Regions from separate parts of the Mycobacterium sp. NGS45 genome, predicted to be linked through region 1. Evidence: predicted binding sites of a transcription regulator. Region 1 holds the regulator's gene; each other region holds the start of a gene.
What was found. The regulator LexA, encoded in region 1, represses DNA repair genes until DNA is damaged. The targets are predictions, from matches to a motif close to CGAACANNTGTTCG.
Positions count from the first base shown of each region.

Region 1 (10,326 bases):
GGCGACCAATGTGATGCCGTACTCGTCCAGGATGTCTTCCAGGACGGTGTAGGTGCGGGCGTGCTGGTCCTGACACAGCGTGCAGTGCTCAGCCTCGGCGTCGACGATGATCGCGATGGCGGCCTCGGCCCGGCCGGCCGCGGCCACCTCGGCCAGTTCGGGCAGCCGAAACTCGAGGTTGTCATCGAGGTCGATGCGCAGCACCGCGCCCATCACACCGCGTTCCAGTGCGACCAGCACCAGGGATTTCTCCGGGACGAAGCCCAACACGGCCGGGACCGCGGCGATCAGTTCGCCGGGTCGGTTCAGGTGGAAATCGGGTTCATGAGATGTCATGGCCCGACGGTCGCAATCAGCCCCGTCAGGACCGGTACCAGATCCCCCGCCCACCGGGCCGACTGTGCACGCAGCAGGAACTGTGGATAATTCTCTCCGACGACGGACCAGGAATTCACCGGTGCGCGAACATCGCGGCGCAACGGAAACACCAGCCGACGGCGACACGTTGGCACATTCGCGAGACACTAGAGGTACGGCGGTCGTTCACCGAACGTCACGCCGTGCGGAGGAGGCGAGATCATGCCCGATGAAAACCGGCCTGACGGCGTCGACCAACCCGAGCAGAGCGGCATGTACGAACTGGAGTTCCCGGCGCCGCAGCTGTCCACGGCCGACGGCCGCGGCCCCGTGCTGGTGCACGCCATGGAGGGCTTCTCCGATGCCGGGCACGCCATTCGGTTGGCAGTCGCACACCTCAAGGAGCAGTTGGAGACCGAGCTGGTCGCCTCGTTCGCCATCGACGAGCTGCTTGACTACCGCTCCCGGCGACCGCTGATGACGTTCAAGTCCGACCACTTCACCGACTACCAGGACCCGGAACTGTCGCTGTATGCGTTGCACGACAGCATCGGCACGCCGTTCCTGCTGTTGGCCGGCCTGGAGCCGGACCTCAAGTGGGAGCGGTTCATCACCGCGGTGCGGTTGCTGGCCGAGCGGCTCGGTGTGCGCCAGACCATCGGGTTGGGCAGCGTGCCGATGGCGGTCCCGCACACCCGGCCCATCACGATGACCCCGCACTCGAACAATCCCGAGCTGCTCACCGAGCACCCGCTGTGGATCGGCGAGCTGCAGGTGCCGGCCAGCGTGTCGAATCTGCTGGAGTTCCGGCTGGCCCAGCACGGCCAGGAAGTGGTCGGTTACACCGTGCACGTGCCGCATTACCTGGCCCAGACCGACTATCCGGCGGCGGCCGCCGCGCTGCTGGAGCAGGTCGCAGAGACCGCGTCGCTGCAACTTCCGATGGCTGCGCTCAACGAAGCCGCCGCCGAGATCCACACCCGGATCAACGAGCAAGTGGAAGGCAGCGACGAGGTCGCTCAAGTAGTCGCGGCCCTGGAGCGTCAGTACGATGCATTCGTTGCTGCCCAGGAAAACCGGTCACTGCTGGCCCGGGACGACGAACTGCCCAGCGGTGAAGAACTCGGCGCTGAGTTCGAGCGGTTCCTGGCCCAACAGGCCGGCGACCCGTCCAAGGATCCATACCGCGACGACGACGCCTAGACCGACGGCTACGCCCGCACGGGCCCGAGCACGGAGTTGGCGAGATGAGCGTGCGAAACCTGCATCCGATCCGTGAGCTGACCCCGGTGCTCGAGCATCGCACCATCCACGGGTACCGGCGGGCCTACCGGATCGCGGGCTCCGGCCCGGCGCTGTTGCTGATCCACGGCATCGGGGACAACTCCACCACCTGGCACACCGTGCAGACCCAGCTGGCGCGCCGCTTCACGGTGATCGCGCCGGATCTGCTCGGCCATGGCCAGTCCGACAAACCGCGCGCGGACTACTCGGTGGCGGCCTACGCCAACGGCATGCGCGACCTGCTCTCGGTGCTCGACATCGACCGGGTCACCGTGGTCGGGCATTCCCTCGGTGGTGGAGTGGCGATGCAGTTCGCCTACCAGTTCCCGCAATTGGTCGACCGGTTGATCTTGGTCGGCGCCGGCGGGGTCACCAAGGACGTCAACATCGCGTTGCGCGCGGCGTCCTTGCCACTGGGCGGGGAGGCCTTGGCGCTACTGAGGCTGCCGTTGGTACTGCCGACCATGGCCGCGGTCGGCAAGGTCGCCGGCAGCGTGTTCGGATCCACCGGCCTGGGCCGTGACCTTCCCGATGTGCTCCGGATCCTGCGCGATCTCCCCGAACCCACCGCGTCGTCGGCGTTCACCCGCACCTTGCGGGCGGTGGTGGACTGGCGCGGTCAGGTGGTCACCATGCTGGATCGATGTTATTTGACCGAATCCGTTCCCGTTCAGTTGATCTGGGGCGAACAAGACGCAGTGATCCCGGTCAGCCACGCCCACTTGGCGCATTCGGCGATGCCGGGGTCCCAGCTCGAGGTCTTCCGGCGCTCCGGACATTTTCCGTTCCGCGACGATCCAGACCGCTTCGTCGAGGTCGTGCAGCGGTTCATCGACACCACCGCCCCGGCGGTCCACGACCAGGAGTTGTTGCGCCGGTTGCTGCGGGCCGGGGCCAGCGCATCTGCGATCACCGGGTCGCCCGACACCCGGGTCGCGGTGCTCGACGCGATGGACGCCGACGAGCGCAGCGCGACCTGACCCTCGCATTCCCGACAACCGGTTGGCTAGAGTCGCAACCATGGCCATCACCGTCACCGTGTTGCGGGTGTTCACCGATCCGGACGGCAAGTTCGGCAATCCGTTGGGCGTCGTCGACGCGGCCGCTGTGGCACCGACTGAGCGTCAAGCGTTGGCCACGGAATTGGGTTATGCCGAAACCATATTCGTCGAGCAGCCGAGCGACGGCGCGTCCTCCACGCAGGCGCAGATCTACACTCCGGTAACCGAACTACCGTTCGCCGGCCATCCGACGGTGGGGGCCGCCTGGTGGTTGCGCGCCAACGGCACTCCGGTACACACCTTGCAGCTGCCGGCCGGGATCGTGACGGTCGGCTATGACGTGGGCGCAGAACGTGACCTGACCGCGGTCACCGCCCGCGCCGAGTGGGGACCGGAGTTCGACGTTGTCGATCTGGCCTCGCCCGAGGACGTGTTGGCCGCCGACCCGGCCGACTACTCCGACGACATCGAGCACTATCTGTGGGCTTGGATCGACAAGCCCGCGGGGCACATCCGAGCCAGGATGTTCGCGGCCAACCTCGGCATCCCCGAGGATGAGGCCACCGGATCGGCCGCGGTCCGCATGACCGAATATCTCAGCCGCGACTTGGTGATCACGCAGGGCAAGGGCTCGCCGATCGAAACGCAATGGAGCGCCGACGGCTGGGTCCGAGTGGCCGGCCGAGTGATCAGCGACGGCGTCAGCGCGGTCTGAGCCGCACGGCCAGCTGTCAGCCCGTGCGGTGCGCCCGCAGCGCTTCGATTTCGCGTTCGAAGTCCTCGGCGGAATCGAACGATCGGTACACCGAAGCGAACCGCAGGTAGGCCACTTCGTCGAGTTCGCGCAGCGGGCCCAGGATGGCCAGCCCGACGTCGTGACTGGGCACCTCGGGTGAACCGGCGGCCCGGATGGTGTCCTCGACCTTCTGCGCCAACAGGTTCAGTGCGTCGTCGTCGACGTCGCGCCCCTGACAGGAGCGGCGCACGCCGCTGATCACCTTCTCGCGGCTGAACGGCTCGGTGACGCCGCTGCGCTTGACCACCGCTAGCACGGCGGTCTCCACGGTGGTGAACCTCCGACCGCACTCCGGACAGGACCGACGGCGCCGGATCGCCTGCCCCTCATCGGTTTCCCTCGAGTCGACGACTCGGGAATCCGGATGACGGCAGAATGGACAGTGCATGTCCGCTCCTTCGTCGCGCCGGTTGGGAATCTCCCAGCCTCAAAAGCCTACCTGCGCGTACTGCGGAGCGGGCGGCGACCACCGGCGATCCCGCCGGGCCGTGCTTGTGCTTGTGTCCCATTCGGATTCACCGGCCCCGGTCGATCAGCCGACCGGTGCGATCAGGGTCTGCCCGGCGTTCACCGCCGCACCGTCGAGACCGTTGAGTTCTCGAATGGAAGCGACTACCCCGGACACCGATGCGTTGGGCGCCACCCGGGCGGCTACGTGCTGCAACGTTTCACCCGGCAGCACCTGGACGACGGCCAACTGATCCGGCACCGGCGAGCCGGCCTTTCGCACGGCGTCGCCGACCTGGGCGACGATGCCGAGCCACACCGTGATGACCGCGGCCAGCAGACCCAACCCCAGCACCGTCAGCGGCGTGACCCTACGCGCCGGCCGACGGTGCGGGGCCCGCGAGACCGCAACTCCGCTGCCCCGGTACCGCAGCGGCGCGGACCCGGGCCGGCCCGCAACCGGGCGGCGGCGCCGAGCAGCCCGCTGACCGGGATCGACACCGACCCGCCTGGGCAGCGGACGCGCACTCCGGCGCGCACCGAAAGCGAGCTCCCGCCGATCTGCGGCGGTGGTCGAAAAACCTGCTTCCAGGGTGTTGTGTGTCATGTCCGGTCCTTTCGGTCACGCTCTACATCCAACGGTGGATCGCTTGTATGTTCGATAGCGTAATCGCTCACCCGTTCGAAGAGAACGATGAAATCGAACATGTAATCGATTCGTAGCCAAACCCTAGAGGCACCTACCGACAAGTCGCGCCGACCACATCTGCCCCAGCGGCCACACCGGCCGGACTCCGACACACCCTCGAACACATGTTTGATCAATCGGCGGAACGCGACTACATTCAGCGTCATGGCTGACAGTGATCTGGGATCAGACCCGAAGCTCGACCGCACCCTCACCGATCGGCAGCGCAAGATTCTCGAGGTGATCCGCGCCTCGGTGACCACCCGGGGCTACCCGCCCAGTATCCGAGAGATCGGCGACGCCGTCGGCCTGACCTCCACGTCCTCGGTCGCCCATCAGCTGCGCACCCTGGAACGCAAGGGCTACCTGCGTCGCGACCCGAACCGGCCGCGCGCGGTGGACGTCCGCGGCGCCGACGACGGCCTGCGATCGGTGCCCAGCACCGACGTGGTCGGGTCCGACGCGCTGCCCGAGCCCACGTTCGTGCCGGTGCTGGGCCGGATCGCAGCCGGCGGCCCGATCCTGGCCGAAGAGGCCGTGGAAGACGTCTTTCCGCTGCCCCGCGAACTTGTCGGCGAGGGGTCGCTGTTCCTGCTCAAGGTCGTCGGGGAATCCATGGTCGACGCCGCGATCTGCGACGGCGACTGGGTGGTGGTGCGCCAACAGAACGTCGCCGATAACGGCGACATCGTCGCCGCGATGATCGACGGCGAAGCCACCGTCAAGACCTTCAAACGCACCAGCGGCCAGGTCTGGCTGATGCCGCACAACCCGGCCTTCGACCCGATCCCCGGCAACGACGCCGCGATCCTGGGCAAGGTCGTCACCGTGATCCGCAAGATCTGACGACCGCGGAGCTGCGAGCGGCTGCCCGCAGGTCGCAGTCAGATGCCGCGGGTGAAGCGGCCGGTCTCAGGGCTGCGGATGAAAACCGTTGGCCTCAGCGTGTTCTGGGCTGGCGAACCAGATCTCGGCCACGGTCTGCTGATAGCCGACGGTGCCCGGCAGGTAGTACGTGCTGGTGCGCATACTGCCCTTGATCGGGTAGCCGTCAGGCGCCTGGTGTGGATCGTCCAACGGCAGATGGATCGCCGGCGGCGGCGGTGCGTCCGGAGCCGAGGTGACCACCGTGGTCTCGTCCGAAGCCGGGTCGCCCCGGTAGGACGGTTCGGGGTACGGGTCTTCGGCGTAATCGTCGTCGCCGTAGTCGTCGTCGGCGTAGTCATCCTCGGGGTACCGCTCTTCGGCGTAGTCGTCATCCGCGGGTGCCCGTCGGTAGGACTCCTCGACGCCGGCCCCGTATTGGTCCTCGGTCGCGCCGTAGCGCTGCTCCGGTGCGGCCTCGGGCGGCGGCACTGCGCCGTACACCGGAGCGAACAACGAACCCGGCCCGGGCAGGTACACGTCGTCGTCGGGTGCGGTCCACACCGAGGGATCGGCATCCGGGCTGACCGCGGCATGCCGTCCCGACGGCGTCTCATCGATCACGTGGGTGGGCGCAGTGTCGACGGCGTCGTCGTCCCCGTCGTCGCCCTGCACCTCGTCGGCCTCATGTGCGCCGCGGTGTGTGAACAACGCGTTCGGGTCGTCCTCGGTCAGGTCGCGGCGGTACTCGGTGGTCTCCTCGCCGCCGACCTCGGGCTCTGACCAGCCGGTTCGCGCCTCCAGATACTCGGTGTCGTCCTCGGTTTCCTGGTACCCACCGGACGCCCGCTCCGACCACCGGCCGGCCCAGCGATCCTCGGGCTCGTCGTAGCCTTCGCGGTAGCGGCCCTGGTACCCGGTGTAGCCCTCGTCGCGGGCTTCGCGGTAGCCGTCCTCGTGCTCATCGCCGTAGCCGTCGTCGTAGCCGTAGCCGTCGTCGTGGTCGTCGTAGACCGGGGCGCGGCCGCGCGGCTCTTCGACCACCCGATCATGGTCGACGTCGACGTCGACGTCGGAGCCGCGTGCCCGGGAGCGCGCCCGCCAGGCCCACAACCCACCGAGCACCAACAAGGCCAGCGGGATCAGCCACCACAGCCAGCCGAGTCCGGTGCCGGACTCGTCGGCCGACGTGTCGGCAGCCTCGGCGCCCGGGGCGGCCGGCACCTCGACATCGACCAGCTGCTCGGCCAACCCGGCCGGGTCGGTACTGAAGCTTTCGTCGGCGGCGTTCCAGGACACCGAACCGGCCGCGAACTGCTGCGAGGTGACCTCGCCGTCGACAGTGGCGTCGGCGACCGGTACGCCCAACGCACCGGCGGCCCCGCCCAGCTGATCCCAAGCGGCCTTCATCGGGCCGCGTACGATCACCGCGCCGTCATTGGGCGTCCAGAAGATGGCCGGCTCGTCGCCGGCCGCGAAGTTCTGCACCCGGCTGTCGGGCACGCCGCCGTCGGTCTCGGCGCCGACCGGGAAGCCCAGGTCCCCTTCCGGACCGCCGGCATCGCGGTACTTCTCGGCGATGGCGCCGGCAACCACCTGAGCACCGGTGTCGGGACTGAAGTAGATGGTGCCGCCGGCGAAATCCTGTGCCGCACCTTGATCGCCGACCGGGACCTGCCCACCCTGCTTGACACCGAGCGGTCCGGCTTCGCCACCCGCGTCCCGCCAAGCGGCGTCGATGGCCGCGGTCGCGTCGTTGGGCGGGGCGAAGTTCAGATCGGCCAACTGGTCGGCGAGTTCGGGCGGTTCGGTGCTGAAGGCACCCGTGCTGGTGTTGAAACTCAACTGGCCGGCACTGAACGTCTGGGTCAGGACGTCGCCGTCGGCACTCTGGTCAGAAGTCGGGACGCCGAGCACACCGGAGGATCCACCCAGCTCGTCCCAGGCCGCGTTGATCGGGCCCCGCACCACCCAGGCACCGGTGTCGGGAGTCCAGAAGATGACCGGGCTGCCTTCGCCGTTGAAGGTGGTATTACGACTTTCCGGGCTGACCCGGCCGGGTCCTTCGTCAATCGTGGGAAATCCGAGATCACTGTCGGCAGGCCCGCCGAGCGCCAGATATTTCTCCAGAATGGCGCCGTGCATGATCCTGGCCTGTGTTTCCGGCGTGAAGAAAATCGCACCGCCGGTGAAATTCTGACCAAATCCGGCGCCGGCCGCATAGACCTCGCCAGCGGGCGCACCGAGGGTCGATGCCTGGCCACCGACTTCCTGCCATTTGGCGGTTATGGCGTCGGCGGCATCGGATTCCGGTGAGGCGTAAGCGAGCGGCGTCTGCACAGCCGTGCTGGTGACCAGCGCAGTAGCGGCCACCAAACCGACCACTGCGCGATTCACCAGCCTGCCCAATGACGATCGTCTGCGTGTCATCGCACTCTCCCCGCGATTAGCTGCGCTGCGTGTTCGCACATTGGTCGCCCCCGTTTTGGCTGCATTGCCCAATCGGCCCCACGGGGACCATATTGACGTCATTTGGGTGACAATACCCACCAGTCACACGGATTCCGTGCAGCCGCGACCGGCGCGCGCGTGTTTTGCACACGGCTTTTGGCGCCCGCGCCGGGCCGGAACCGCGACCTCAGACGCCGAGGCTGCGACCGATGATTTCCTTCATGATCTCGGTGGTGCCGCCGTAGATGGTCTGCACGCGCGCATCCAGATAAGCCTGCGCCACACCGTACTCACGCATGTAGCCGTAGCCGCCGTGCAGCTGCAGGCAGCGGTCGATCAGCTTCACCTGCGCTTCGGTGGAATACCACTTGGCCATCGCGGCCTGCTCGGCGGTCAATTTCTCCTCGAGATGCAGTTTCAGGAACTCGTCGACCATGATCCGCACCGCGGTCGTCTCGGTGGCCAGCTCGGCGAGCAGGAAACGGCTGTTCTGGAAGCTGCCGATCGGCTTGCCGAACGCCTTGCGTTCCTTGCAGTACTGGATGGTGTCGGCCAGCACGGCTTCCATCGCCGAGACCGCCATGATCGCGATCGAGATGCGTTCCTGCGGCAGGTTCTGCATCAGGTAGACGAAGCCCTGGCCCTCCTCGCCGAGCAGGTTCTGCGCCGGCACCTGTACGTCGGTGAAGGACAACTCGGCGGTGTCCTGGGCGTCCAGACCGATCTTGTCCAGGTGGCGACCGCGCTCGAAACCGGCCATACCGCGCTCGACGACCAGCAACGAGAAACCCAGCGCGCCCTTGTCCGGGTCGGTCTGCGCCACCACGATCACCAGGTCGGAATGGATCCCGTTGGTGATGAAGGTCTTCGAACCGTTCAGCACGTAGTGGTCACCGTGCTTGACCGCGCGCGTCTTGATGCCCTGCAGGTCGGAGCCGGTGCCGGGTTCGGTCATCGCGATCGCGGTGATCAGTTCGCCGGTGCAGAACTTCGGCAACCAGCGCTGCTTCTGCTCTTCGTTGGCCAGCCGCAGCAGGTACGGCAGCGCGACGTCGTTGTGCAGCGAGAAGCCCAGACCGCTGTAGCGGCCCGCGACGGTCTCCTCGACCAGCACGGTGTTGTACCGGAAGTCGTCGTTGCCGCCACCGCCGTACTCCTCGGGCACAGCCATGCCCAGGAAGCCCTGTTTACCGGCTTCCAGCCACACGTTGCGGTCGACGATCTTGTCCTTCTGCCACTGCTCGTGGAAGGGCGCGACGTGCTTGTCGAGGAAGGCGCGGTAGGACTCCCGGAACAGTTCGTGTTCGGGCTCGAACAGGTTGCGCTGGTACATGACGGCGTTGCTCACGGGTGACCTCCGGCAGCTTTGATCAAATCAACCGCCACGATATACCAACCACCCGGTTGGTCGAGAAACGAAACGCTGCCGGGGCCGTGGTCAGCCGCGCTGCTCGGCCGGCAGCCGCGGGGTCAGCAGGTCCACGAACTTGTCCGCGATCCGGTAGGCGTCGGCCATCGGGCCGCCGCGCACGATCGCGGCCGACAAGACGGTGTTGATGATCCCCCAGAGCATGGCCGCGACGTCGGCGGCGTCGTCGGCGCCCAACGCCGCGAAGTCCTCGGCCAGGGTGCGGCCGGCGTCCTCGGCGAACTGCGCCATGATCTGCTGGACGTTGGGATCCAGCGAGTTCTGCAGCAGCTGACAGACCTTGAAGAAGCCCGGCCAGCGCTCGAAGCTCTCGATGATCACCCGCACCTTGCTGCGGACCCGACGTTGCGCCGGACGCGGATCGGCGTGCTCGACGACGAAGACCGGTTGCGCCCAGTGCGCCAGCACCGCGGCATAGAGGTGCTCCTTGGAACTGAAGTAGCGGTACAGCGTCCCGAGCGCGACGCCGGCCTGATCGGCGATGTCGCGCATCTGGATCTGCTCGTAGTCATGCTGCTGCAGCGCCGCCACGGCGGCCCGGATGATCTGCGAACGGCGCGCCTGCTTGTAGCCCGGCAACTCGGTTGCCGGGGCCACGCCCTGCCCGCCGCGCGTCATCGCCGCGGCAATCCCAGGATCATCGTCGCGATGATGTTCAGCTGGATTTCCAGCGTTCCGCCGCCGATCAATTCCGACGGCAACGCCAGGGTGTATTCGACCGGCGTGTCGTTGGCCTGGGCCAGGGTGTAACCCTGCGCGCTGCCGCCGATCTGCTGAACCAGCGCCGAGCGCCCGCCGAACCGCAGTGCGTAGCTGCCGATCTGGCGCAGCACCTGACCGGTGGCCACCTTGGCGATGCTGGTCGCCGGGCCGGGCCCATGTCCGGCCAGTCGGCTCAGGGTGTCGCGCAGCCCCAGTGCGGCGATCGCGTTTACGCCGGCCCGGACCTCGCCGAGTGCACGCACGACGCCGGCGCGATCCGGCCGGGACTGCTGGGCCAGGGTGCGCA
Region 1 is NZ_JCALDB010000021.1:47,958-58,283, forward strand. It holds gene AC5Y3P_RS18025 (DUF4192 domain-containing protein) at 1-336, opposite strand, end outside; gene AC5Y3P_RS18030 (proteasome assembly chaperone family protein) at 580-1,560, shown strand; gene AC5Y3P_RS18035 (alpha/beta fold hydrolase) at 1,605-2,621, shown strand; gene AC5Y3P_RS18040 (PhzF family phenazine biosynthesis protein) at 2,662-3,357, shown strand; gene nrdR (transcriptional regulator NrdR) at 3,374-3,826, opposite strand; gene AC5Y3P_RS18050 (LysM peptidoglycan-binding domain-containing protein) at 3,971-4,492, opposite strand; gene lexA (transcriptional repressor LexA) at 4,739-5,419, shown strand; gene AC5Y3P_RS18060 (LGFP repeat-containing protein) at 5,486-7,867, opposite strand; gene AC5Y3P_RS18065 (acyl-CoA dehydrogenase family protein) at 8,076-9,221, opposite strand; gene AC5Y3P_RS18070 (TetR/AcrR family transcriptional regulator) at 9,327-9,935, opposite strand; gene AC5Y3P_RS18075 (acyl-CoA dehydrogenase family protein) at 9,932-10,326, opposite strand, start outside.

Region 2 (10,326 bases), on a different contig from region 1:
CTGCGGATTGGCCGGGTTGGCGAATTGATCGGCGGCCACCGCGTTCTCGGTCTCGGAGATGATCTGTTTGGCCCGGGCCACCGCGCCGGCCATGCCTTCGGAGCCCGGGGTCAGCACGATCTCGGCGCCGAACGCCTTGAGCATCACCCGGCGCTCGGTGGACATGGTGTCCGGCATGGTCAGGATCACCTTGTAGCCGCGAGCCGCACCGACCATGGCCAGCGCAATGCCGGTGTTTCCGCTGGTGGCCTCGACGATCGTGCCGCCGGGACGCAGTTCGCCGGACGCTTCGGCGGCATCGATGATGGATACCCCGATCCGGTCCTTGACGCTGTTGGCCGGGTTGTAGAACTCGAGCTTGGCCGTCACCTGCGCATCCAGGCCCTCGGTCAGCCGATTCAGCCGCACCAGCGGGGTACCCCCCACCAGCTCGGTGACGTTGCCGTAGATATTGCCCATTGCTGACCTCTCGTCGTGCCCTACTCGTGCTGCCCTGCCGGTGTGGACGCCCCGGCTCAACTCAGCCGATGCCGAGCCGGGATTATTCCGATGCTATTCGTCGCCCGCCACGGCGCGGCGAACAGCCCTGACGAACATGTCGACTCGTGGTCTCGAGTCAGCAGCTAGGTAAGCTGGTCGCCGTGTCGTACACCGCACCGCCGAGCCGCACTGCCGTGCTGTGCCGCGCCGTGCGTTGTTGTCGTCGTTGACGCTCTGACGCCCTGATTCCCCGGCGTTGCGGCCGCTGCCTGCCGATGGTGCGGTACCGCGCCGTTCGTCTTCGAAAGTCAACCGGTATGACCGCTACAGTTTCCGAACTCCGCCGACCCGGCCCGCGCCGCAGCGCGTTCACCGACGGGAGTTCTGCTCACCCTGATTCGATCCGGCACCGACCGCACCGACGGGCACTGTGGAAGCCATGAATACCGACAACGTTCTCCTGGTGCACTGGCATGACCTGGGCCGCTACCTGGGGGCCTACGGGCACTCGGATGTGGTCAGTCCCCGGATGGACGCGCTGGCCGCCGAGGGCATCCTGTTCACCCGTGCACATGCCACCGCTCCACTGTGCTCACCATCGCGCGGATCGTTGTTCACCGGGCGCTATCCGCAGTCCAACGGACTGATCGGTCTGGCGCACCACGGCTGGGAGTACCGCCCTGGGGTACGCACCCTGCCGCAGATCCTGTCCGGATCAGGTTGGCGAACCGCACTTTTCGGGATGCAGCATGAAACCAGCGTGCCGTCCCGGCTGGGCTTCGATCATTTCGACGTGTCCAACTCGTACTGCGAATACGTGGTGGAGCAGGCGACCGAATGGCTGCGTAGCTCGGCCGCACAGCCGTTTCTGTTGACCGCCGGGTTCTTCGAGACCCACCGGCCCTATCCGCACGACCGCTACCAGCCGGCCGATGCCGCGGCAATCGCGGTGCCCGACTACCTGCCCGACACACCCGAGGTGCGCCAGGATCTCGCGGATTTCCACGGCTCGATCACTGTCGCCGATGCCGCGGTGGGCCGCCTGCTCGACGTGCTCGACGAGACCGGGCTGGCCGAGAACACCTGGGTGGTGTTCGTCACCGACCACGGCCCGGCGCTGCCGCGGGCCAAATCCACGCTGTACGACGCGGGTACCGGCATCGCCCTGATCGTGCGTCCACCACGCAGCCGTGCGGTGCCGTCGGGGGTCTACGACGAGCTGTTCTCCGGGGTGGATCTGTTGCCCACTTTGCTGGATCTGCTGGGCGTGCAAATCCCACCGGAAATCGAAGGGTTGTCGCACGCCCAGAATTTGCTGAATGGGAACATTGAAGTGCGTTCCGCGGTCTATTCGATGAAGACTTTCCACGATTCATTCGATCCGATCAGAGCCATTAGGACCAAGGATTTCAGCTATATAGAAAACTATGCCGCGCGGCCATTGCTCGACCTGCCCTGGGACATCGCCGAGAGTCCGTCCGGGCAGGCCGTGGCCGGGGTGGCCGGGACGCCTCGACCGGAGCGTGAACTGTACGACCTCAGGGTCGATCCGGGTGAGCAGAACAACCTTTTGAACTCGGGTGATGCTGGAGATTTCGCCGTGCTGGCAAAGGATCTCGCGATGCTGTTGAACGACTGGCGGCAAGCCACCAACGACGTGCTTCCCTTCGAGTTCGCCGGCACCCGGATCTCCGAGCGATACACCCAGACCTACGCCCAGATCAAGGGCATCCCCCATCCGAGCAGGGCCGCCGACGCCGCACACCGAGGCATTCGCGGAGAAACTGGACAATAGTTCTTTTCGCGGTGAATGAATTTCGCCTGCGCTGCGATTAATATCAGTTGCTATTACGCTCCCCGCATGCCCGATCATCCGACCGCGTATCTGGTCCTCGCCGCACAGCGCAGCGGCAGCACCCTGCTGGTCGAATCACTGCGCGCCACCGGCGTGGCGGGGGAGCCGCAGGAGTTCTTCCAGTACCTGCCGCACACCTCGATGTCGCCGCAGCCGCGGGAGTGGTTCGCCGACGTGGCCGACGAATCGATCCTGCGCTTGCTCGATCCGCTGGTCGAGGGCAAGCCCGACCTGGCACCGGCCGAGATCTGGCGCGACTACATCCGCACGGTGGGCCGCACCCCCAACGGCGTGTGGGGCGGCAAGCTGATGTGGAACCAGACCCCGCTGTTGCTGCAGCGCGCCAAGGAGCTTCCGGAGCGTTCGGGAGACGGGTTGCTGGCGGCGATCCGCGACGTGGTCGGATCCGATCCGGTGCTGGTACACGTCCACCGGCCGGATGTGGTGTCGCAGGCGGTGTCGTTCTGGCGTGCCGTGCAGACCCGGGTGTGGCGCGGCCGACCCGAACCGGTGCGGGACGCTCGCGCGGAGTATCACGCCGGAGCCATCGCGCACGTGGTGTCGATGCTGCGGGCCCAAGAGGCCGGCTGGCGGGACTGGTTCGCCGAGGAGGGCGTCGAACCGATCGAGGTGCCCTATCCGGTGTTGTGGCGCAACCTGACCCAGATCGTCGGCGACGTGCTCGAGGCATTGGGGCAGGACCGCCGGCTGGCGCCGGACCCGGTGTTGGAACGCCAGGCCGACCAGCGGTCGGATGCCTGGGTCGAGCGCTACCGCACCGACGCGCAACGAGAGGGGCTGCCGCTGTGAGCACCGCGACCACCGACACCACGCACGTCGACGAACTGCGGCTGCTGGAAGCCGAAGCCGTGCACATCATTCGCGAGGTGGCGGCCGAACTGGCCAAGCCGGTGCTGCTGTTCTCCGCTGGCAAGGACTCGATCGTATTGCTGCGGTTGGCAGAGAAGGCGTTTCGGCCGGCACCGCTGCCGTTCCCGGTGCTGCACATCGACACTGGACACAACTTCGACGAGGTGATCGAGTTCCGGGACCGGCGCATCACCGAGCACGGCCACAAGCTGCTCGTCGGCTCGCCGGCGACCGAGCCGAGAACATTCGGCGGGTCGGGCATCTGACCAGGCTGCTGGCCGACTCCGGGGTCGTTGCCCTGGCTTCGCTGGTCTCCCCGCTGAAGTCGGATCGCGAGATCGCGCGCAAACTCAATGAAGCCGCCAAGCTGCCGTTCCTCGAGGTCTACATCGCGACCTCGCTGGCCGAATGCGAACGCCGCGACCCCAAGGGGCTGTATGCGCGGGCGCGCAGCGGTGAGCTCCGCGGGCTGACCGGTGTCGACGGCCGCTACGAGCCGCCGGAGAGCCCGGATCTGGTGCTGGACACCACCGGTGCGGATATCGACGCGCTGGTGGGCCAGGTGCTCGACGTGCTCAAGCTCGCCCAGGAGTAGACCGCACGGCGGCTGAAATCACCGTGGCCGCATCCGGTGTCCAGCGGGTCGTCGGTGGCACCCTTCACCCAGGGCGCCCAGGGCGCCCAGGGTGTCCAGCAGCTGAGTGGCGGGTGCGGGGTCGGCCGGGTGACCGGCCCGGCACCCGCCGTGCGGTGGATGGCGTCGTCTCTGTGGAATTGTCAAGGTGCGTACGAATATTGTTGTCTCTGTGTAGTTTTCGAGTTGTACGGTGTGTCGGCGTCCTGCTGGGTGGGGTGGTCAGGCGGCAGTGGGCAGTGCAGTCAATGTGCGGCGGGCGTGGCAGCGGAGGTGTTCGGGCGCTCTGGTGGGATGAGCCGGGTCGACCGGTGGGATGAACCAGGGGTGGCGGTCGGGACCGAGGTAGACCTGCCAGCCATCGTGGTGGATCATCCGGTGATGGCGCCGGCACAGCAGGACGCCGTTGTCGACGCTGGTGGTCCCGCCGGCCGCCCACGGTCGGATGTGATGAGCGTCGGTCCACGACACCGGGCGCCCACACCCGGGGAATGCGCACCCACAGTCCCGGGCGGCCAGGGCTTTGCGGATCTTCGGCGGGAACAACCGTTGGGTGCGACCCACATCCAACGGTGCCCCGCAAGCGTCGACGTAGACCGCGGTGACCGCGGCGTCACAACTGATCAACTCGGCCGTGGTGGTGGTGACCGGACCGCAGAACCCGAGGGTGTCGACCGCCGACCCGATGCCAGGGAAGGCTCCAGGGCCTGCAACCGCACCCAGCTCGGCAACAAGAGCGTCGGGGTTGCCCGCCGCGGCGCCTGCAGATGCTGGGCGGATGAGGGTGATGTGCGGCAGGACCCCGCCGGAAGTGGGCCGAGACTGTCCACTGAGGTAGCTGCGCAACAGTTGGCCGAATCCGTCGGCGCGGCGTTGCCCGGCCGTACGGGGGTCTGGTGAGCCGTCGGGTGCCGGGCTGGGGCGGCACAACGCGTCCAACGCCGCGTGCAACTCCTCGCCGGTATGTACGTCCAGGTCCATTCGTGCTTGTACCCGGCCGTCACGGGTTTGGGACAGGGTCATGTCGTTGAGTGCGGCGTCCTCGGCGACTGGCACACCTGCCGGCGTCGGGTGGTCGGGGGTCAAGGCGATCGCCAAGCCGCGCGCCTTCCGTGTGATCGCTGCGGGACTGGCCTCGACCATCAACGCCGTCGTGATCCGCGCCCGCTCTGTTTCGTCGATCGCCACTCGGGCCTGAATGTGGGCGATACCGGCGCAGATCGCGTCGGCGGCTTCCAGGCCCACGCCACCGACCCGGGCAGCGCGGGCCAGCGCCGGTATGCCGGGGGCAGCGCGGCCGACGCGCATGGCGCGGTAGGCCACCGCCGGAGCCACGCCCAACCTCGTCAAGGATTCCGCTCCTGCGCCGACTCCGAGGCGCTCAACCGCATTCGCGGCGCCGGCCATCACCGCGTCGAGCAGGTTACGCAGCGCGACCACGGCGGTCAGCACCGCAGCCAGCCGTGGTTCGTCGTCACGGCGCGGTGCGGCGAAGACTTCGTAGAGCCTGCGACCTCCACCACCATCAACACCGCCAGGGCAGACGGGTGGCGGTGCCAACTCCTCGATGAGCAGATTGACGACGGTATCGATGTCAACGGAATCCATAGTGGACACCTGAGCTTCCCTATTACCCGCGCAACAGCGCGACACCCACGAAGAACAACGGACACCGACGGCCCCGCCAGAGGGGGCAGCACCATCGAGTCACACAATGACGAGGCGCGTTAGGAGTCCGGGAGAGTCAAACCCCTATTCGAACGTTTGTTCTAGTCTACGCCGATTCGGCGACAATGCAAGAGAATTCGAGGACATCTCCGGCCGCCGTCCGACCACTCCGGAACCCGCCCGTCCGACCACTCCGGAACCCGCCTACTCGCGCCCCGGCGATAGGTGCCGAGGTAGTTGGCGGTCGCATCACCGAGGCCGTCGCATCGCCGTGGCCATCGGGGCCGGGGGAGGCCGCTGGTTCGGCCATGTCTGGCATCAGCGGAGCATCCGTTGGCAGCTTGAGCATCAAGCATTAACGGGACGAGCTGACCGGTTCCCGGGTCAGCGCCCGACGGGCGTAGGCGCGCACGTCCGCATCGCTGTCGACCAGGGCGCCGTCGAGTGCCGCCCTGGCAGCGGGCTCGGTGCTCGCCCACGGGCTCAGGCTCAGCACGGCAGCCTTGCGCACGTCCAGGTGCGGGTCGGTCAACGCGTCGGCCAGCAGCGGCACCGCGGCCTGCGGTTCGGCGCCGGCCAACGCCCGGGCAGCGCCCTGCCGGATCTGCCAGGCATTCTCGCGCAACGCCCGAGCGACGACGTCGACGTCCTCGGCGGTGCACCCCACCGCGCCGAGCGCCGCCAACGCGGCGGCCCGCACCAACGGATCCGGGTCGGCCAGCAGCTCACGCACCACCGCACCGCTGCCGCTCGACCTCACGCCGCCAGCCGCCAGTGTGCCCAGCCCGCCGGCCACCGCGATCCGCACCTCGCGGTTGGCGTCGGCGGCCGCGGATGCGACACCGTCGGCATCGTCCACCGACACCAGGGCCCGCACCGCCTCGATTCGCACCCGATGATCGACGTCTTCGAGTGCCGTTCGGTACCAGGAGCTTTCGCCGCTGCGCCGGGCGGCCAACAGGTACAGCGCGGTGGCGCGCACGATGGGGTCGGCCGAGCCGAGATGGGCGGCGACCTCGGCGGGTGCCGGCACCACCTCGACCAGTTCGCGCAGGCCTTCGGCCGCGGTCCGGCGCACCGCGACGTCGGCATCGGCCAGTGCGGCCACCAGGGCCGGACCGTAACCGTCGCACAGGGTTTCGGTCAGCACGTCGACGGCGGTGCGGCGGACGCCGGGATCGTCGTCGGCGAGGAACTCGGCCAATTCGTCGAGGCTCGGCGACTCCAGCGCCAGCACCGCGACGATCCGCGCCGACGGCGGCGCCACCGGCTCGGCGGCCGCCACCCGCTCGGCGACCGGCTCCGGTGCCTGGCCGGTGGCCAGCGGCGGCTGGGCCACCGGAATCGGCTCGGTCTCCGGTCCGGGCAGGTCATCGAGCCCGGGCACCGGCACGAAGTACGGTGCCACCGGACGTTTGACGAACTGCATGGTGCCGTCCGCACCCCGGTACAGGTTGAGGTGGAAGCGCCAATTGGCATCGTCACGGCGCGGGGCGTCGGCGCGGTCGTGGTAGAGGCCCCACCGGGATTCGTCGCGGGTCAACGACGACCGCGCGGCCATCTCGGCGCAGTCCCGGATGAACGACACCTCGACCGCGCGCATCAGTTCGTGCGGGGTGCGGGCCCCGATGCCGGCGACCTCGGCCCGCATCCGCTCGAAGGTCTGCACCGCCAGCGACAGCTTGGTCGCGGTCTTCGGTGGTGCCACATAGTCGTTGACGAAGCGGCGCAGCTTGTATTCGACCTGCGGCTGCGGCGGACCGTCCGGCTGGCGGGCCGGACGGTAGATCAGCTCGTGGGCGGCCTCGATCTGCTCGGGCGGCAGGTCCTGCGGTGCAGTCAACTCGGCCAGAGTGCCGGCGGCGTGCGCACCGGCCAGGTCGCCGTAGACGAACGCCCCGATCATGTAGTTGTGCGGCACGCAGGCCAGGTCGCCGGCCGCGTACAGCCCGGGCACCGTGGTGCGGGCGTGCTCGTCGACCCACACTCCGGACGCCGAATGCCCACTGCACAAACCGATCTCGGAGATATGCATCTCGATGTCGTGGCTGCGGTAGTCGTGCCCGCGGTTGGCGTGGAAGGTGCCGCGGGTGGGTCGCTCGGTGGTGTGCAGGATGTCCTCGAGTGCGCTGAGCGTCTCGTCGGGCAGGTGACTGACCTTCAGGTAGATCGGGCCCCGGGCGGATTCGATCTCGCGCTTCACCTCGGCCATCATCTGACCCGACCAGTAGTCGGAGTCGACGAACCGCTCACCGAGTGCGTTGACCTGATAACCGCCGAACGGGTTGGCCACGTACGCGCAGGCCGGGCCGTTGTAATCCTTGATCAGCGGGTTGATCTGGAAGCATTCGATGCCGGACAACTCGGCGCCGGCGTGATAGGCCATCGAATACCCGTCCCCGGCGTTGGTCGGGTTCTCGTAGGTGCCGTACAGATATCCCGACGCCGGCAAGCCGAGCCGGCCGCACGGTCCGGTGGCCAGGATCACCGCCTTGGCGCCGACCACGACGAATTCGCCGGTGCGGCTGTTGAATGCCGCTGCGCCCACCGCGCGGCGCTGCTCGCCGGTGCCCTCGGTGAGCACCCGCACCGGCACCACCCGGTTCTCGATCCGGATCTTCTCGCGCATGGATCGTTGCCGCAGCACCCGGTACAGCGCCTTCTTGACGTCCTTGCCCTCGGGCATCGGCAGCACGTACGAGCCCGACCGGTGCACCTGGCGCACCGCGTACTCGCCGTGCTCGTCCTTCTCGAATTTGACGCCGTAGCGTTCCAGCCGCTGCACCATCGCGAACCCGCGGGTGGCGGTCTGATAGACGGTGCGCTGGTTGACGATTCCGTCGTTGGCCCGGGTGATCTCGGCGACGTAGTCCTCGGGCTCGGCCTTACCCGGGATGACGGCGTTGTTGACGCCGTCCATGCCCATGGCCAGCGCACCGGAGTGTCGCACGTGCGCCTTCTCCAGCAGCAGCACCGAGGCGCCGTTCTCGGCCGCGGTGAGCGCGGCCATGGTGCCCGCGGTCCCGCCGCCGATCACCAGCACGTCGCAGTCCAGACGCAGGGCGTCCTTCGGTTCGGGGATGTCCATCAGCCAACCAGCTCCGTATGATCAAGTGCAGTAAGGATTTCGGTGCGCAGCGCGGCTCGGTCTTGGCCGGGCTGGCGCGGGTTGGGTATCTCGAGCAGGGCCCGCACCGGCTCACCGGCCCGGCCCAGCACCGCCACCCGATCACCGAGCAGCAACGCCTCGTCGACGTCGTGCGTGACGAACACGACCGTGGTGGGGTGCGCGCCCCAGGTGTCGATCAGCAGCCGCTGCATGCTGGTTCGGGTTTGCGCGTCCAGGGCGCCGAACGGTTCGTCCATCATCACCGCGCGCGGCGCGCCGGCCAGGCCGCGGGCCAGCTGCACGCGTTGGCGCATGCCGCCGGACAGACTCTTGGGCAGATAGCGTTCGAAACCGGACAAACCGACGTCGGCGATCCAGCGCTGTGCCTCGGCGCGCCGGCCCGAGCGCGGCCGGCCGGCCAGCGACAACGCCAGCTCGACATTGGATTGCACGGTGCGCCAGGGCAACAACGCGTTGTCCTGGAACACCATCGCGCGGTCCCGCGAGGTGCCGGTGACCGGCTGGTCGTCGGCGGTGATGGTCCCGGCGTCGGGCGCCAGCAACCCGGCCAGCGCACGCAGCACGGTGGACTTGCCGCAGCCGGACGGCCCGGTCAGCACCAGGATCTCGCCGGCCCGCACCGACAGGTCGAGCCCGTCGACCACTGCCGCGCCGCCGTAGGACAGCACCACGCCGCTCAGATCCAATCGCATTCCCTGGCTGGTCATTTCGCGTTCTCCTCACCGCGCGGCAGCCACCGGGTCAGCCGACGTCCGGTCAACTCGACCGCGGCCGAGGTGAGAAAGCCCAGCACGCCGATGGTGATGATGCCGACGAAGACATCCGGGTAGGCCAGCACGGTGTAGGCCTGCCAGGTGCGGTAGCCCACACCCAAACGGCCGGAGATCATCTCGGCGGAGATTACACAGATCCACGCCACTCCGATCCCGACCGACAAGCCGCCGAACACGCCGGGCAGGATGCCGGGCAGCACCACCCGGGTCAGCACGTCGAACCGGCCGCCGCCCAGGGTGCGCACCGAGTCCTCCCACAGTGTGGGCAGGGCGCGCACCGCGTGCCGGGTGCTGACCATGATCGGGAAGTAGGCGGCCAGGAACGTGATGAACACGATGCCGGACTCGTCGCTGGGGAACAGCAGGATGGCCACCGGGACGATCGCGATCGCCGGGATGGGCCGGGCCAGTTCGGTCAGCGGACCGAAGATATTCGCGAACCACCGCGAGCGGCCCAGCATGATGCCGGTGGCCACCCCGGCCACCCCGGCCAACGCGAATCCGGTCAGGATGCGGATCAACGACTGCCCGAGGTCCAGCCAGTACTCGCCGGTACCCAACCGGTCGATGAGCACCGAACCGATCTCGGTCACGGTCGGCAGCGTGTCGAAACGCAGCCACAGCCGGACGTCGTTGCTGGTCAGCAGTTGCCAAGCGAGGATGAAGGCGAGCACCGAGCCGACCCGGACCGCGATCGCGGTCCAGGAGCGGCGTTGCGGCGCCGCGGCGGCGGCGGGTGCGACGACGACGTCGTCGGCGGGTTGCTCAGCGGTCAGCACGGCTGCGGGGGCGCTCATTGCACACCCGCCAGGGCCTGCTGGTAGTCGAGCACGGTGCCAGTCGGGTGCGTGCTCAGGTAGCGCTGCGCGCCGGCCTGGGTCGCGAACGGCAGGTAGTCGGCGCCGTCGCGCACCCA
Region 2 is NZ_JCALDB010000011.1:10,712-21,037, reverse strand. It holds gene cysK (cysteine synthase A) at 1-459, opposite strand, end outside; gene AC5Y3P_RS11850 (sulfatase family protein) at 920-2,275, shown strand; gene stf0 (trehalose 2-sulfotransferase) at 2,342-3,145, shown strand; partial or broken gene AC5Y3P_RS11840 (phosphoadenosine phosphosulfate reductase domain-containing protein) at 3,142-3,429, shown strand; partial or broken gene AC5Y3P_RS11835 (adenylyl-sulfate kinase) at 3,432-3,800, shown strand; gene AC5Y3P_RS11830 (HNH endonuclease signature motif containing protein) at 4,062-5,447, opposite strand; gene AC5Y3P_RS11825 (fumarate reductase/succinate dehydrogenase flavoprotein subunit) at 5,863-8,595, opposite strand; gene AC5Y3P_RS11820 (ABC transporter ATP-binding protein) at 8,595-9,344, opposite strand; gene AC5Y3P_RS11815 (ABC transporter permease) at 9,341-10,207, opposite strand; gene AC5Y3P_RS11810 (ABC transporter substrate-binding protein) at 10,204-10,326, opposite strand, start outside.
Region 2: AC5Y3P_RS11830 (HNH endonuclease signature motif containing protein) is a predicted target of LexA. The motif match lies at 5,585-5,598, and genes of this name have one in related genera.

Region 3 (10,326 bases), on a different contig from region 1:
ATCGTGGCCCGCCGCCAGTACCGGGTGGCCCGGCCGTGGCTGGGCACCGTGCGCCGCGATCTGGGGCCGACGACGTATGCGCTGCTGCTGATTCCGTTCGCGGTGTACCTGGCGTCCTATGCAGGGTGGTTCGCCTCCGAAACCGCCGTCGACCGCTACGAAGCGGGCCGCGCGATCGGCGAACGCGCGTGGTACCAGCCGCCGGACGCGATCCGCTCGCTGTGGCACTACCTGTCGAAGGCCTTCGAGTTCCACTCCGGTTTGACCAACAGCGCCGGCAATCACCACCCATGGGAATCCAAGCCGTGGCTGTGGCCAATGTCGTTGCGGCCGGTGCTCTATGCCATCGATCAGGACAACGTGCCGGGCTGCGGTACCGCCTCCTGCGTCAAGGCCGTCCTGCTGGTCGGCACCCCCGCGATGTGGTTCATCGCGGTACCGGTACTGGTGTATGCGGCCTGGCGAACGTTCGTGCGCCGGGATTGGCGCTACGCCGTGGTGCTGGTCGGTTACTTCGCCGGATACCTGCCCTGGTTCGCCGACGTCGACCGGCAGATGTACTTCTTCTACGCAGCCACGATGGCGCCGTTCCTGGTGATGGCGATAGCGCTGATATGCGGCGACATCCTGTATCAACCCGGGCAGAACTCGGAACGACGAACACTTGGCCTGATCGTGGTGAGTTGCTATGTGGCACTGGTGATCACCAACTTCGCGTGGCTGTTCCCGGTACTGACCGGGACGCCGATTTCGGCGTCCACCTGGCAGATGCAGATCTGGTTGCCGTCCTGGCGTTGACGGCCGGGCTCTCGGCGCGGTTTTTTGTCGGTGGCTGGTGTCATGCTGGGGTCATGTCCACCGACGTCGTCGATGAAGCCCCTCGGGTGGGGCCCAATGAGCGCCTCGAGGTGCTCTTCGATGAGTTGGCCGAACTCAACGGGCAACGCAACGCCATCGACGCCCGGGTCGTAGAGATCATCGCCGAAATCCACCGCGACGCCATCTGGGGCAACACCGGCGTGCGCTCCCTGCCCGCTCTGGTCGCCTGGAAAACCGGCTGCTCACCATCGAACGCGCGCACCATCACCGCCATCGCGCAACGCCTCGACGAATTCCCCCGCTGCGCCCAAGGCATGAAAGAAGGCCGCTTCTCCCTCGACCAAGTCGGCGTCATCGCCGAACGCGCCGGCACCGGATCCGACGCCCACTACGAACCGCTGGTCGGCGTCGCCACCGTCACCCAGTTGCGCCACGCGGTCAAACTCGAACCCCGCCCCGACCCGGACAAGCGCCCCGCCCCCGAACACGGCATCACCAAGACCACCCGCAACGACGTCGACTACTGGCGCATCACCATGAGCCACACCGACTCCGCCGCACTCGACGCCGCCCTGCACTCCCACCTCGACGCCCTGATCACCGACTGGAAACACGACCACGGCGACAGCAAAGAGGACGACGAGCCGGACGAATCCCCGGACCAGCGCCCGCCGATGCCCACCACCTTCGACGCCTTCCTACGCCTGGTCGAGACCAGCTGGGACAGCGAAACCCAACGCCGCCCGCACGCCCAACGCACCACCGTCGTCATCCATCTCGACATCAAAGACCGCATCGCCGCCCTACACCTGGGCCCGGTGCTGCCCGAATCCGAACGCCAGTACCTGACCTGCGATGCCACCTGCGAAGTCTGGTTCGAACGCGACGGGGTGCCGATCGGATCCGGCCGCACCACCCGCACCATCAGCCGCCGCCTGCGCCGCGCCCTCGAACACCGCCACCGGACCTGCGCAGTACCGGGCTGCGGCGCCACCCGCGGACTGCACGCCCACCACATCACCCACTGGGAAAACGGCGGCGCCACCGAACTGGACAACCTGGTCTTGGTCTGCCCGTACCACCACCGCCTGCACCACAAAGGCATCATCACCATCACCGGCCCGGCCCACCGCCTCGTCGTCACCGACAGCGAAGGCAGGCGATTACACCCAGGTTCGCTGGCCCGACCACCCACCACCGGATTCCCCGACGTCCCACCATGTCCCGGACCCACCGGCGAACGCGCCATGTGGTGGTTCTACGACCCCTACCGACCACCACCACCCATCACCCTCTAGGCCTCCAGGGACTTCCACCCCGACCGGCGGACCTAGATCGGGTCGCGAGCGGCCGGACACGACATGCAGCGCGGCCCGCCGCGGCCGGTGCCCAGTTCCGAGGCGGCGATCCGCAACACCTCGATCCCCGAATCCTCCAGCCGCGCATTGGTTTCGGTGTTCCGTTCATAGCCCACCACCACGCCGGGCGCCAATGCCAAAGTGTTGTTGCCGTCGTCCCACTGTTCGCGTTCGGCGGTGACCGGATCCAGGCCGGTGTCGATCACCCGTAACCGGTCGATACCCATCGCCTCGGCGGCGGCCTGCACGAACGGCACCGCATCGGCGATCGTCACCCCGGATCCGGACCGGCGTATGGTGTAGGCCGACACCGAGTCGACGATGTTCGGGTACATCACCACGGCGTCGACGTCGACCATGGTGCAGACGGTGTCCAAGTGCATCTGGGCGCGGTCCTGCTCGATCGGAACGGCCAGCACGGTGTGCGCCAGGTCGTCGTCGAACAGGCTGCGAGCCAAGGCTTCTGCGCCCGCCGGGGTGGTCCGCTCCCCCACCCCTACGGCCAGCACGCCGGGCGCCAGCAGCAACACGTCCCCGCCTTCGACTGGCGCCGAACGCGATTCGTAGGCCCGGCGCACCCCGAGGAACCGCGGGTGATGGGCATAGATCAAGTCGGTCAACGACGCCTCACGCACCCGGGCCGGCAGCGCCAACGACGTGATCGCGACCCGCGGACCAATCCAGAAAGACGAGTCCCGGGTGAACATCAGGTTGGGCAGCGGGTCGATCACGAAGTCGGCGCCATGGTGCATCCGACGCACCAACGACAAATCGTTGCCGTCGAACGGCAATTCGGTGAACGTCATGCCGGCGATCAAGACGTGCGCCAGCTCGGCTGCCTCCAGCGACCGCAGGTACGCGGAGAGTTCCTGCGCCAGAGGCAAACCCAGCCGGCGTGAATCCACGGCAGCCCCGACTCCGTGGATGCGGGCAGCGCCGCTGTGCAACGCTTCGGCCAGCAGATCGGCCAGCAGCAGCACCTCGACACCACGCGAGCGGAGCAGCTCGGCGAAGGCGTCGTGTTCCTCTTGCGCGCGCGCCACCCAGGGCAACCCGTCGAACAGCAGCGCGTCGTTGTTGCGCGGTGTGAGCCGCTGCAGTTCGGCACCCGGCCGATGCAAGATGACCGCTCGCAGCCGGCCCACCTCGGAATCCACGCCCAACGCCTGTGTGGTCACAGCTAGCACGGTAGCGCGGCCGGCCAGCTCAACTACGCTTTGCCCTGGCCCGACCCGGCTGTGAGCCTTCGCGCCGCCGCGCATTTCGAACCCAACGATTCGGCGTGCCGCACCGCTTTCTATCGAACGCCTGTGCGATAGACTGGCCACGTGTCGCAGGCGGTACAGGAAGCCCTGTTCGAGCACGCCGATCGGCGCTGGTTGAGCAATGGCGCGTGGATCGACGTGCGGGCCGGTTGGCTCGACGGTCCGGCCAACCCGGCTCAGTTGTTCGACGAGTTGCTGTCCAGCATCCCGTGGCGGGCCGAACGCCGGCAGATGTATGACCGGGTGCTCGACGTCCCGCGGCTGATCAGCTTCCACGACCTGGTCGAGGAGCCCGCGCCGCACCCGGCGCTCAAACAGATCCGCCGTCGGCTCAACGACATCTACGCCGGCGAGCTCGGCGAACCCTTCGTCAGCGCGGGACTGTGTCTGTACCGCGACGGCAACGACAGCGTGGCCTGGCACGGCGACACCATCGGCCGCGGCCGCACCGAGGACACCATGGTGGCCATCGTCAGCCTGGGCGCCGCGCGCACGTTCGCATTGCGACCACGCGGCGGTGGCCCGTCGCTGCGGCTCAAACATGGCCACGGCGACCTGCTGGTGATGGGCGGATCCTGCCAGCGCACCTGGGAACACGCCATCCCGAAGACCACGCGTCCGGTCGGCCCGCGGATCAGCATCCAGTTCCGCCCGCGCGGCGTCCGGTGATTTCGGTGCGTTTAGGTGCGGTGAGCGCCCCTAAACGCACCGAAATCGCTCAGGTACGGATGGCGGCGACGCCGTCGACCAGCAGTTGTTCGGCCCGTTTGGTGTCCACCGGCACGGTCGGGCGGTCCGAGGCGACCAGCGGGTTGGCCGTCACCGAGACCCGGTAACCGCCGAACTGGGCCAGATAGTTGTAGAGCTCGCCGGTTTGCACCTTGCCGTCGATGGTCACCTGCAACACCTGATGCACACCGAGGGTCTGAGCGCCGTCGATCTGCGGGGCGGGCACGTACTCGACCGTGCCGCGCCGCCCCTCACCAGCAAAGGAGACTTTCTTGCAGTTCTCGCCGGGAGCACTCAGCGGAATCTCCTCGGAGGTCTCGAGTGCGATCACCAGGAATCGGTTGCCCATACCTTCCGCGGTCACCGCGGCCATGTTGCCCTGCAGCCCGTCGGGCATGGCTTGGCCGGCCGCGAACTGCGCGCAATCCGCGGGTTCGAACGCCACACCCTCCGGCAGCTTCTGACCGCCCAGCATCTTGGGATCGATGCCGGTCGGAGCCTGCTCGGTGACGGTGAACTCCGGGCCGAACGACGACTTCAGTTCGGTGATCTTGCTGATGTCGGCCGAGTTGGCGGTGCAACCGGCCAGCAGGCCGACGATCGCGGTGGCCGCCAGTGCCGCGTGTGTTTTCATCGGGCGTCAATCTACCCACCCGGGCCGGATCAGCCGCGCAACACTGCCACCGCGTCGACCAACAATTCGGCGGCCACCCGGGAATCCAACGCCGGCAGCGGTGATCCGGGGTCGACCACCAAGGTGACGAACACCAGCTGGCCGTCGGCGTAGGCAGTGAAAGTGCTTGCCCGGGACTCGGTTTGGCTACCGGACTCGACCGCGGTGTGGATCGTCGCGGTCATTCCCACGGTCTGCGCGCGCTCGATGCTCGGCGCGTCGACGAGCGAAATGTCGGCTGTGGAATTGCGATTCGACATCACCCAATGCCCACAGGAATTCCGCACACCGACGTCCGGGGCGACCGGCCCCGGTACCGCCACCACGTAGAGAATGCCGCCCGCACCGGAGCCGGACACTCCCACGGCGGGCCCGTCGGCACCGGCGTCGACCAACGCAGCGCACTGCGCTGGTGCGCTGATCGATCCGTCCCGCAGGCCCCAGAAGTGGGCGGGCGAGTCGACCCCGGATGCGTCGGCGACCTCGTATCCGTCGGGCAGTGCCCCGCTGACCCGTTTGATCCGGCTCGGATCGACGCGTCCGGTTTGCTGGGTCGCGGATTTCCCCGACGAATGGTGCGCCGCAGGGGAGTCAGCGGGCGAGCCGCAGGCCGCGACGAGGCAAACCGCGACGGCCAGCACTGGGGGCACCCGAACCCGCACCGCCCGTTGATATCACAGCCGCCGCTCAGCGACGGTGGATTACGGATATGTCGTCGGCGTCGGGAGTCGAACTTCGACTCGGCACACTCGTTTCAGCACCGCTCGAAGCACGCTCAGCGACGATTGCGCCGCCAGATGTCGACCGACATGACGGTCGCGAACGTGGTCCACAAGGGATACGGGATGAGGGCAAGGCCCGCTTTGGGATTCACCTGCGCGACTCGGCGAGTCAGGTCAGCACTGCTGAGCGCCAACAGTCCGGCGTTGACGGCCGCCGGACCCAGCTGGTGCCGGCGGAAGAACACCCAACTCCAGCCTGCGTTGAGAGCCAGGTTGGTCGCCAGTGCAGCGACGAACGCGCGGGCCTCGGCGGTATCGCCCTTTTCGCGTAACCGATCGAGGGTCGACGCCGACGTTCCCGCGATGCTCGCGTAGAGGCTGGTCCAGGCCACCGGGAAGACACCGTCCGGCGGGACGTAGCCCGGCTTGTCGATGGTGCGGTACCAGGTCCGCACCCCCGAACTGCTGGCAACGCTGCCGATGGCGCCGGCCGCCGCGGTGGCGACCGTGGTGGCAATCAAAGTCGGAATTCGCATGGTTGCTCAGCTACCCGGCCCTGGCCGCCGCCAAACCCACTGAGGGCAAGGTCACGGCGGCCGAAATCGCCCGCAACACCGCCAATTTGCGACAAGATCCCGCCATTTGCAGTTCAGGTGAACAGATTTTGAATCCTGTGGAACAAAACTGTGAACCAAGTGGTTTGCACTGATACCCCCGGCGTTGGCGAACGGCGAGGCAAAGAGGCACAAAGAGGGGCAGGGCAGCGAGATGCAGAAACAAACCAGCAGACTGCTGATCACCGCGCTGGCAGCAGGCGCGCTGACTGTCGGCGCGATCGGCATGTCCGGCATCGCAGCGGCTACACCCAGCGGAGAGTCCGTCGAACAGACCGTGACCAAGCTGGAGTCCGAGGGCTACCAGGTGGTGCTGAACAAGGTCGGTTCCGCGCCTCTGGAGCAATGCTCCATCAGCGCGGTGCGACCGGGCCAGACGTTCTCGTCCATGGACTCCCGGACCCCGGGCGCACGTGATCGTCCGGTCACCACCGTCACCGGCATGACCGTCTACGTCGACGTGATCTGCTAGGCGTTCGGCGACGTTGTCGCCGCGGTCCCGATGCTCGGTGCGGTCGGGCTCGTCATCAGGACCGGATGCGTCGGGACCGGATGCGTCGGGACCGGATGCGTCGTTGGGACCGGGTGAGCCGAGGCCGGGACGGGTCGATTGCGGGCCGAAGCTGCTCTGCGGCCCCGTCCTGACCCGCTGCGGCTGCTGTGCCCGGCTCTCACCCGGCGCCGTTGCCTCATTCCCTCGTTGTCGCACTTGCGGCGCCTGCGCCGGTTCCTTGAGCTTGACCTCATCCTGATCTACCTGGGGCCGTTGATATTTCGATGCTCCAACGGTAGACAGCGGCCGCCGCTGCGGCGAGAGTCGAGAGAAGGGCCGGCGGGTGTTCTCCTGCGGCGCAGCGGCAGTCGGCCGTTCGACTTGCGGTGCTGCGGCCGGTGGTGCCGGTGGCAGGTCCTGGACCGCGGGCGTCGGCGCCGTCGTGGGCGGATCGTCCAGTTCGACCGACGGGTCAGCACCGAGTGGCGCACCTTTGGTCTCGGGATCCGGCTGGGGACCCCCGGCACCCTCGGCAGCACGGGTCTCGTGCGTGCCGAGGGCCGGGGCGAGCAGCGCGGTGGGTCCTAGCCGCTCGTTCCCAAACGGCGACGCCAAGTTCATTGGCGTCACCATCGTCATTTGGGGTGCCGACGTCCTTCCCGCACCCGGCACCGGGCCCGGGGGATCCCCGACCGTCGTCTCAGGAGGCGTTCGATCGGGCGCCGCCAACGTCATCGGCGGGCCCACCGGAGCCACCGGGTGGTCGACCTCGTCGAGCACCGGTCCGCCGACACCGAACGGTGACTGCACCGGCGTGGTCCCGAACGGACGATTGGTGGGGTCACCGGTGGCCTCGGCGATCGCATCATCGAGTCCGGTCGGGATCGCAACGAGCAGGTTGACCAGATCACGCAGCGGGTTCTCCAACCGCAGCAGGCGGGCGGTGGTCGGTGTGCCCGGCGCAATGTCGCGGTCGTAGCCCCACTCGACCAATACCCGCAGCGGCGCATCGAGGGCGGTCAGGATCGGCGACGGAACGCCGAGGTCGGCCAGCGGTTGCAGGATCGGCAACCGCTCGGTCCCGAACATGTAGTAGCTGGTGTCGCCGGTGGTGCCCTGGTCGTACAGCGGGCCCAGCGGCCTGTCCGGGGCACCGAAGTAATCGCCGTGCTGATAGAGGATTCCGGCCACTGCGTTGGCCAAGGACACCACGTTCAGCGGGTACAGCGGGAAATCCGACCACCCGTCGTACTGGCGGGTGACATCGACAGTCGGGAACAGGAAGTGACCATTGTCGTCGACCGGACCGTTCGTCGGCGTGGCCCCGTCGAACGTCACGACCAGGATCGGGATGACGAGGACCTTGAACCGCTGCAGGATCCCGCCGTTGGCCCGGTTAGGGTTTCCGATCACCACGAACATCACCTTCACCGGGTGCGGCCCGTCGGAGTCGTAACCGGCGATCAACACGCGCTTGAGGATGGTGGCGATCCGGGCGCTCTGGGAGTAGCCGAAGACCGCCAAGTCATCCCCGGGTACCGGGTTGGTCTCGTAGTGCGCAATACAGTCGTCGTCGCCCGCCACGCAGTTCGACAAATTGGCGAACCCGATCGCCACCGATTCGTCGAAGGTCATCCGGCCGGCCACCGGGAAGAACTCTTCGGGAGTCCAGGCCACCGCCATGTGGTAGTCGTCGTCGTTTCCACCGCCGGCGGGCACGATGTACATGTCACGGGCGTGCGGCAGGTAATACTCGGCGACCTCGGGCTCGGAGTACGGGTAGTTCGGCGGGCTTCCGTTCCGGTTCACCAGGGGATGCCCGGTACCGCCCATCACGAAAGCCGTGGTGCCCAGCAGTCGCACCACAGTGCTCAGCTGTGGTGACCAACCGAGCGCGAGTACCGCAACCAATGCAGTGACCGCTACCGCCAGCGAACGAAGCCACCCGCGCATGATCCGACCTCCCCCTGAGATCAGAACCCCTGCACTGCCCCGCCGCAGCGACGTCCCCACACGTCATCGCGGGTCCCGACCCCGCAGTACAGCAGCAGTGTGCGCCGGTGCCGGGGGTTGCGCAGCGAAATTGACAACAACGCCGTCAGATGACATGCAGCGGACGGGGCGCCCGGAGACCCGGCACCCGTGACCGGGGCCGTTGTGCGCCGGACCTACCAGTGGCCCAGGATCGACGACGCGGCCGGCGGATCACCGTAAGCTGCAGCAATGACCCGTTTGGCCGAGCGTGTCGGCGCCGCTCTGATTTCTGCCGGGATCGCGGTGGCGATGGCCGGTTGCTCCACCACCACCGAGGGCACCGCTCGCACCGCGCCCGAAGATACCTCGACCGAAGCGACGACGTCGGCCGCGACCAGCACCGCCGCCCCGACCGCGACACCGCAGGCCGGACAGCATCGGACCATCCGGGATTACGTGCTGGAGAACGGGATTGAAGAAACCACGCTCCGGCCGCAGGATCCGGGCCCGACGATCAACCTGCCGACCCCGCCGGGCTGGTCGGTCACCGACGCCTACGCCCCCGCCGCGCCGTACGGCGCGATCGTCTATGACTCCTCGGCCGTGCCGAACAACCCGCCGCGCATCCTGTCGCTGCTGTCCAAGCTCACCGGCAATGTCGATCCCGACGAGATCCTCGCACTGGCACCCGGTGAGCTGCGCAACATTCCGGGCTTCGACGGACCCAGCGAGGGCACCCGGGACAGCCTCGGCGGCTTCGATGCGGTGCAGATCGGTGGCAGCTACGACATGGACGGCAACCAAGGCATGATCGCGCAGAAGACGGTGGTGATCCCCGGCGACGGTGCGGTCTACGTGCTGCAGCTCAATGCGTACGTCGACGAATCGGAAGCCGACATCCTCGATGCGGCCACCGACATCATCGACGAACAGACCACCATCACGGTCTAGACGTCAGGCCCGCGACACCGCGGACGCCTCGGCGATCTGCTCGGGGCCGGGCCGCACCCCGGTATAGCGCTCGAACTGTTCGGCGGCTTGCAGCGCAATGACTTCCGCGCCGGTGATCACCTGCTTGCCCGCCGCCCGCGCGGCCCGGATCAGCGGCGTCTCGGCCGGTAGCGCGACGGCGTCGAACACGGTGTCGGCGGCGTCGATCACCTCGTCCGCAAACGGCGACTCGTGTTCCTCGGGCCCGCCGGCCATTCCGATCGGGGTGACGTTGACCAGGATGGAGGCCCGCGCCCCACCGATGTGTGGACGCCAGCGGTAACCCAGCCGGCCGGCCAGCGCCGGTCCCGCGTCCGGGTTTCGCGCCACCACCAACCCGTTGCCAAATCCGCTGTCCCGGAAGGCCGCCCCGACCGCATGCGCCATCCCACCGCTGCCCTGGATCAGCACACTGCGCGCGGGATCCAGGCCGTACTGGTCGATCAACCGTTCGACGGCAAGGTAGTCGGTGTTCGTAGCGGTCAGCAGTCCGCGATCGTTGACGATGGTGTTGGCCGAGCCGATGGCCTGAGCCGACGGCTCGACGTGGTCGACCAGGCTCAAGACCACTTCCTTGAACGGCATCGACACCGAGCAGCCCCGAATACCCAAGGCCCGCACGCCGACAATCGCACCTTCGATATCGGTGGTGGTGAACGCCTTGTAGAGGTAGTCCAACCCGAGCAGCT
Region 3 is NZ_JCALDB010000001.1:340,265-350,590, reverse strand. It holds gene AC5Y3P_RS01685 (dolichyl-phosphate-mannose--protein mannosyltransferase) at 1-798, shown strand, start outside; gene AC5Y3P_RS01680 (HNH endonuclease signature motif containing protein) at 852-2,117, shown strand; gene arcA (arginine deiminase) at 2,150-3,340, opposite strand; gene AC5Y3P_RS01670 (alpha-ketoglutarate-dependent dioxygenase AlkB) at 3,506-4,111, shown strand; gene AC5Y3P_RS01665 (DUF5642 family protein) at 4,161-4,805, opposite strand; gene AC5Y3P_RS01660 (DUF5642 family protein) at 4,835-5,506, opposite strand; gene AC5Y3P_RS01655 (TspO/MBR family protein) at 5,620-6,102, opposite strand; gene AC5Y3P_RS01650 (PE-PPE domain-containing protein) at 6,113-8,308, opposite strand; gene lpqN (envelope biogenesis lipoprotein LpqN) at 8,897-9,598, shown strand; gene AC5Y3P_RS01640 (shikimate 5-dehydrogenase) at 9,602-10,326, opposite strand, start outside.
Region 3: AC5Y3P_RS01670 (alpha-ketoglutarate-dependent dioxygenase AlkB) is a predicted target of LexA. The motif match lies at 3,479-3,492, and genes of this name have one in related genera.